Linked DNA regions of Actinopolymorpha cephalotaxi. Each later gene encodes a partner of the first gene's protein in a complex. Links are inferred from orthologs where the notes say so. Each region holds a gene or a part of one and is shown on either strand. Other genes may lie near its edges.

What was found.
Region 2: the proteins of secY (region 1) and secA are in contact, whole or in part, in a crystal structure (PDB 3DIN), measured with the Thermotoga maritima proteins. The link is inferred for Actinopolymorpha cephalotaxi from one-to-one orthologs. Residues at the interface, in WP_004081795.1 of Thermotoga maritima: Glu108, Gly109, Glu110, Glu111, Ala236, Glu237, Arg238, Arg239, Ile240, Thr241, Ile242, Gln243, Tyr244, Ala245, Arg246, Arg247, Val248, Thr249, Gly250, Arg251, Arg252, Val253, Tyr254, Gly256, Ala257, Ser258, Thr259, Tyr260, Leu261, Pro262; in WP_004082002.1 of Thermotoga maritima: Glu261, Ala262, Arg263, Lys300, Ala301, Arg302, Thr303, Ile304, Ile305, Leu323, Tyr324, Asp325, Pro326, Val329, Ser330, Tyr333, Ile336, Lys340, Phe345, Val349, Glu363, Phe364, Tyr374, Ser375, Gly376, Gly377, Glu393, Ile395, Thr482, Ser483.

Annotation. Positions count from the first base shown.
Region 1 is NZ_JACBZA010000001.1:4,050,483-4,053,663, forward strand. What follows is about bases 22-2,965. They hold secY (preprotein translocase subunit SecY), read right to left. Parts: upstream 2,171-2,965; coding sequence 872-2,170; downstream 22-871. Other genes in these bases: map (type I methionyl aminopeptidase), read right to left, coding at 22-288; FHR37_RS17820 (adenylate kinase), read right to left, coding at 309-875; rplO (50S ribosomal protein L15), read right to left, coding at 2,377-2,865; rpmD (50S ribosomal protein L30), read right to left, coding at 2,868-2,965. Outside these bases: more of map, read right to left, coding at 1-21; more of rpmD, read right to left, coding at 2,966-3,050; rpsE (30S ribosomal protein S5), read right to left, coding at 3,050-3,181. UniProt on the Escherichia coli protein: The central subunit of the protein translocation channel SecYEG. Consists of two halves formed by TMs 1-5 and 6-10.
Region 2 is NZ_JACBZA010000001.1:3,785,836-3,789,416, forward strand. The notes cover bases 235-3,578. They hold secA (preprotein translocase subunit SecA), read right to left. Parts: upstream 3,240-3,578; coding sequence 435-3,239; downstream 235-434. Other genes in these bases: FHR37_RS16685 (GNAT family N-acetyltransferase), read left to right, coding at 3,471-3,578. Also shown: FHR37_RS16675 (Rv3235 family protein), read left to right, coding at 1-229; more of FHR37_RS16685, read left to right, coding at 3,579-3,581. UniProt on the Escherichia coli protein: Required for protein export, interacts with the SecYEG preprotein conducting channel.

The DNA.
Region 1 (3,181 bases):
GATGAGGTCGCCCTCACGCAGGGTCCGGCCGCCGGGGATCCCGTGCACCACCTCGTCGTTGACCGAGGTGCAGATCGAGGCCGGGTAGCCGTGATAGCCGAGGAAGGACGGAACCGCTCCGGCCGCCCGGATCCGCTCCTCGGCCAGCGCGTCGAGGTCTGCGGTGGTGACGCCCGGCGCCACCGCCGCGCGCAGCGCCTCCAGGGTCTGCCCGACCACCAGGCCCGCCGCCCGCATGAGCGAGATCTCGGCCGGCTTCTTCAGGTGCAGCCTGCGGTCTGAGAACACGGTGCCTCCTGTCGCCCCGCTTACTTGGCGAGCGCGGACAGCACCCGTTCGGTCACCTCGTTGACCTCGCCCATGCCGTTCACCGGCACCAGGAACCCACGGCCGGCGTACACGTCGAGCAGCGGCTCCGTCTGCTCGGAGTAGACCTCCAGCCGGCGCCGGATGACGTCCTCGGTGTCGTCGCTGCGGCCGCTCTCCTGGGCGCGGTTGAGCACCCGCTTGACCAGCTCGTCGGGGTCGACGGTGAGCACCAGCACGCGCTCCAGCGACACCCCCTCGTCGGCGAGGATGTCGTCGAGCGTGCCCACCTGGGCGAGGGTGCGCGGGTAGCCGTCGAGCAGGAAGCCGTTCTCGGTGTCCCGCTCGTCCAGCCGGGCCCGCACCATGCCGTTGATGATCTCGTCGGGGACGAGCTCGCCCGCGTCGAGGTAGCGGGCCGCCTCCCGGCCGAGGAGCGTGCGGTCCTCCACGTTCTGCCGAAGGATGTCGCCGGTCGAGATGGCCGGAATGTGCAGTCGTTCGGCGATCTTCTTCGCCTGGGTGCCCTTGCCCGCTCCGGGTGGACCCATGATGAGCAGGCGCGTCAACGCAGGAACCCTTCGTAGTGCCGCTGCTGGAGCTGGCTCTCGATCTGCTTCACCGTGTCGAGACCCACCCCGACCACGATCAGGATGGACGTGCCGCCGAACGGGAAGTTCTGGTTGGCCCCGATGAGCGCGAACGCGATCAGCGGGATCAGCGCGAGCACACCGAGGTAGAGCGAACCCGGTGCGGTGATGCGCGAGAGCACGTACTGCAGGTAGTCCTCGGTGGGCTTGCCGGCACGGATGCCAGGGATGAAGCCGCCGTGCTTCTTCATGTTGTCCGCGACCTCGGTCGGGTTGAACGTGATGCCCACGTAGAAGTACGTGAACGCCACGATCAGCAGGAAGAAGCCGAGCATGTAGGCCGGGTGGTCACCCCGGGAGATGTTGGTGGTGATCCACTGCGCCCATGGCGCGTTGGGGTTGAACTGCGCGGCGAGCACCGGCACGTACAGCAGGCTGGACGCGAAGATCACCGGGATGACGCCGGCCTGGTTGACCTTGAGCGGGATGTACGTCGAACTGCCGCCGTAGGCGCGCCGGCCGAGCATCCGCTTGGCGTACTGCACCGGAATCCGGCGCTGGGCCTGCTCGACATAGATGACCGCACCCATGATGACCAGGCCGATCGCGATCACCGCGAGGAAGGTGACCCAGCCCTTCTGCTGGCGGATCCCCCACAGCGCGGTCGGGAAGCCCGCCGCGATCGACACGAAGATCAGCACCGACATCCCGTTGCCGACGCCACGGTCGGTGATCAGCTCGCCGAACCACATGATCACGCCGGTGCCGGCGGTCATGGTCAGCACCATCGTCACCAGGGTGAGGATGCTGTCGTTCGGGATGATCGTCTCGTTGCAGCCCTGGAACATCCGGCCCGACCGCGCCAGCGCCACGATGGTGGTCGACTGCAGGATGGCCAGGCCGATGGTGAGATAACGGGTGTACTGCGTGATCTTCTGCGTACCGGAGTGCCCCTCCTTCTTGAGGGTCTCCAGGCGTGGGATGACGACCGTGAGCAGCTGGATGATGATGCTCGCCGTGATGTACGGCATGATCGTGAGCGCGAAGACCGACAGCTGCAGCAGCGCGCCGCCGGAGAAGAGGTTGAGCATCCCGTAGATGTTGTTGCCGCCACCCGACAGCGCGGGATTCAGGCAACGGCGTACGGCCGCGGCGTCCACCCCTGGTGTGGGTAGCACCGAACCGACCCGGAACAACGCGACGATGAAGAGCGTGAACAGCAGCTTCTTGCGCAGGTCCGGCGTCTTGAACGCGTTGACGAACGCGGTGAGCACCCAGTCCTCCTGCGTACCGCCTGACGGCGGATCCTCGTGATCGGTGGACACCACTGGGAACCGACGCGACGCCGCCCCGGAGCCCTGACGTTCCCTCGGACAATACAGCCCGCTCGGGCCGGCGACGCCGCACGGGGCGCCCTGGCGGGGTTCCTTGGAACCTTACCGCCAGCGGCGCCCCACTTTGTCGCGTGTGTGACGAACTTCTACAGCTCGGTGACCGTTCCGCCCGCGGCGGTGATCTTGTCACGGGCGCTCTGGGAGAACCTGTGGGCGGTCACCTCGAACGCCGCCGACGCCTCGCCGGTGCCGAGCACCTTGACGGGGCGGTCCGGCCGAACCGCGCCATGGGCGACCAGCGCCTCGACGGTGACGTTGCCGCCGTCGGGGTAGAGCGCGCTGATCTTGTCCAGGTTGACCACTTGGTACTCGGTGCGGAAGGGGTTCGTGAAGCCCTTCAGCTTCGGCATCCGCATGTGCAGCGGCATCTGGCCGCCCTCGAACGTCGCGGGAACGCTGCCACGTGCCTTGCGGCCCTTGGTGCCGCGCCCGGCGGTCTTGCCCTTGCTGCCCTCACCGCGTCCCACGCGGGTACGGGCGGTCTTGGCACCCGGCGCGGGCCGCAGGTGGTGGACGCGCAGCGGCGTGCCGCCCGTCTCCCGCTCGGCCGTGGTGTTCTTGGCCTGGTTAGCCATCGTCAGTCGACCTCCTCGACCGCGACCAGGTGGGAAACGGTCGCGATCATGCCCCGGATCTCGGGACGATCCTCCTTGACCACCACGTCGTTCAGGCGCTTGAGCCCGAGCGACCGGAGGGTGTCCCGCTGGTTCTGCTTGCGGCCGATCTTCGATCGGACCTGGCGGACCTTGAGCTGCGCCATCACGCGCTCACCTCCGCCCGGGCCCGCAGCAACGCGGCCGGAGCGACGTCCTCGACCGGCAGCCCGCGGCGCGCCGCGACCTGCTCCGGCGACTCGAGCATCCGCAGCGCCTCCGCCGTCGCGTGGACGAT
Region 2 (3,581 bases), 260 kb from region 1 along the record:
GGTCTACAACGACGTCCTGGACCGGGTGCGGGCGCTCTGCCCGCCCGGCACGGCCCCGCGTTGCGACCGCGGCCGGGCGATGGTCCGTTCGGTGCACGTCTGCGAACCCCGCGACGGGGTCGCCGAGGTGGCCGTACACGTCAACCACGGTGGACGGTCGCGCGCGGTCGCCGTCCGGCTGGAAGGACTGGACGGCCGCTGGCGGTGCACCGCGCTCCAGCTCGGCTGACCAGCCGTCGCACCACCCATGAGCCCGCCGGCTCCGATGCACGGGGGAACCACCCAAAGGCATCGGGGCCGGCGGTTCCATGTCCGGTGATGTCAAGCCTGCGGCGCAGTGCTCGCCGGCGAAGCCGAACGCCGCGTACCCCGCACTCCGAATCGGAGTGGATGGGTACGCGGCGTTCGGTCGAAGCGTCGCGGAGCCGGTCGGCTCAGTCGGTCATCCGGGCGCGGGCCTTCGGGTCACCGTGGCAGCGCTTGTACTTCCGGCCGGAGCCGCAGGGGCACATCGCGTTGCGCGGCGTCCCGGCGTAGTCGAGGTCCGCACCGGAGCCGTTGCCGGTCACCCTCCCGCCGGACTCGCTGCGTTGTTCCACGCCGCCCTCGCCGTCCACCGTCGGCGCGGTGTAGTTCAACCGGCTCGGCCGCTGCGGTGCGGACAGGCCGCGAGCCACCACCTGCGGGTGATCCTCGACCTCCGCGGCCGCCTCCGCTTCGGTGGCGACCTCCTCCGCGGTCGGCTCGGCGACCTGCACCTCGAGGTTGAACAGGTAGCCGACGGACTCCTCCTTGATGGCGTCCATCATGGCCATGAACAGGTCGTAGCCCTCACGTTGGTACTCCACCAGCGGGTCGCGCTGGGCCATCGCCCGCAGCCCGATCCCCTCGCGGAGGTAGTCCATCTCGTAGAGGTGCTCACGCCACTTGCGGTCCAGGACCGACAGGATGACCCGGCGTTCGAGCTCGCGCAGCACCTCGGCGCCGAGCTCGCTCTCCCGGCGGGCGTAGGCCTCGTGGATGTCCTCGCGCAGTCGCTCGATCAGGAACTCGCGGCTGACCCCGCCGCGGCCGCCGCAGTCCTCCTCGATGTCGGCGACGCTGACCCCGACCGGGTAGATCTGCTTCAGGTCGGTCCACAGCTGGTCGAGGTCCCAGTCCTCGGCGTACCCCTCGGTCGCGCCGGTGACGTAGGCCTCGACCGTGTCGTCGAGCATCGGGCCCACCTGGTCGTGGACGTCCTCACCCTCGAGCACCCGCCGGCGCTCGTCGTAGATCACGTGCCGCTGGCGGTTGAGCACGTCGTCGTACTTCAGTACGTCCTTGCGGATCTCGAAGTTCATCGACTCGACCTGCGCCTGCGCGGAGGCGATCGCGCCGGTGACCCGCTTGTTCTCGATCGGCATGTCGTCGGGGATCTTCAGGCTGGTGAGCACCCAGTCGACCCAGTCGGACTTGAACCGCCGCATCAGCTCGTCCTCGAGGGAGAGGTAGAAGCGGCTCTCCCCCGGGTCGCCCTGCCGGCCGGACCGGCCACGCAGCTGGTTGTCGATGCGCCGGGACTCGTGCCGCTCGGTGCCGAGGACGTACAGGCCGCCGACGTCGGTCACCTCGTCGTGCTCCGCCTGCACCAGTTTCCGGTGCCGCTCGAGGGTCGGGCCCCACGCCTTTTCGTACTGCTCCGCGTGCTCCACCGGGTCGATGTCGAGGTCGCGCAGCTCGGCGTCGGCGAGGAACTCCGCGTTGCCGCCGAGCATGATGTCGGTGCCGCGACCCGCCATGTTGGTGGCCACGGTGACCGCGCCCTTGCGCCCCGCCTGGGCCACGATCGAAGCCTCCCGGGCGTGGTGCTTGGCGTTCAGCACCTCGTGCGGGACGCCCCGCCGCGTCAGCAGCGACGACAACAGCTCCGACTGCTCGACGCTGGTGGTGCCGACGAGGACCGGCTGGCCCTCGGAGTGCCGCTCGGCGATGTCGTCCACGACCGCGCCGAACTTCGCGTCCTTCGTGCGGTAGACGAGGTCGCCCTGGTCGGCCCGGACCATCGGCTTGTTGGTCGGGATGGGCACCACGCCCAGGCCGTAGATCTTGTTGAACTCCGACGCCTCCGTCATGGCGGTACCCGTCATGCCGGAGAGCTTGTCGTAGAGGCGGAAGAAGTTCTGCAGCGTGATCGTGGCGAGAGTTTGGTTCTCGTCCTTGATCGGCGCGCCCTCCTTGGCCTCGATCGCCTGGTGCAGGCCCTCGTTGTAGCGGCGGCCGTGCAGCATGCGGCCGGTGTGCTCGTCGACGATCAGCACCTCGCCGTCGACGACGACGTAGTCCTTGTCCCGGGTGAACAGCTCCTTCGCGCGGATCGCGTTGTTGAGGAACTGCACCAGCGGGGTGTTGGCCGCCTCGTAAAGGTTGTCGATGCCGAGGTTGTCCTCGACCTTGTCGATGCCCGGCTCCAGCACGCCGACCGTGCGCTTCTTGATGTCGACCTCGTAGTCGACGTCGACCCGCATCCGGTTGACCAGCCGGGCGAACTCCTCGTACCACTTCGAGCTCTGCTCGGCCGGACCGGAGATGATCAGCGGCGTGCGCGCCTCGTCGATGAGGATCGAGTCGACCTCGTCCACGATCGCGAAGTGGTGGCCGCGCTGGACGCACTCGTCCAGGCTCCAGGCCATGTTGTCGCGCAGGTAGTCGAACCCGAACTCGTTGTTGGTGCCGTAGGTGATGTCGCACGCGTAGGCCTCGCGGCGCTCGGCCGGGGTCATGTGCGCCAGGATCACGCCCACGGACAGTCCGAGGAAGTGGTGGATGCGGCCCATCATCTCGCCCTGGTACTGCGCGAGGTAGTCGTTGACGGTGATGATGTGCACGCCCTCGCGGGGCAGCGCGTTGAGATAGGCGGCCAGCGTGGAGACCAGCGTCTTGCCCTCACCGGTCTTCATCTCGGCGATGTTGCCGAGGTGCAGCGCCGCGCCACCCATGATCTGCACGTCGAAGTGACGCTGCTTGATGGTGCGCTGGGCGGCTTCCCGTACGGCGGCGAACGCCTCCGGCAGGATGTCGTCGAGCGTCTCGCCGTCCGCGAGCCGGCTGCGGAACTCGTCGGTCATGCCGCGCAGCTCGGCGTCCGTCATCGAGTGGAAGTCCGCTTCGATGGAGTTGACCTGTTTGGCGATCGACTGCAGCTTCCGGAGGGTCTTCCCCTCACCGGCGCGCAGGATCTTGTCGAGCAGGGCAGGCACGGACTCTTGACTCCTCGTCGTTGCGGTGTCGACTACATTCCGTCAGAGGTTGTGTCGCAGGTGTTGCCTCCAACACCCGCGACGCGCCTTCGGCCATGGTAGGCGACGCTCACGGCCACGGTAGGCGACGGCCGCCGCCGTGCCGCACCCGCCCGCGTTCGCGCCGGACCGCGTTTCCCCGACTTACCCCACTTTGCCCTTCCCGGCTTCTTTACACCAGGATCGTCAGCCATGGATCCCGTGCGTCTTTCCGCCGGCCCGGTCGTCCTGCGCCCGCACTCCGACGACGACATCCCCGGCGTGCTCGACCAGTGCACCGACCCGGAGACCCAGGCCTGGACC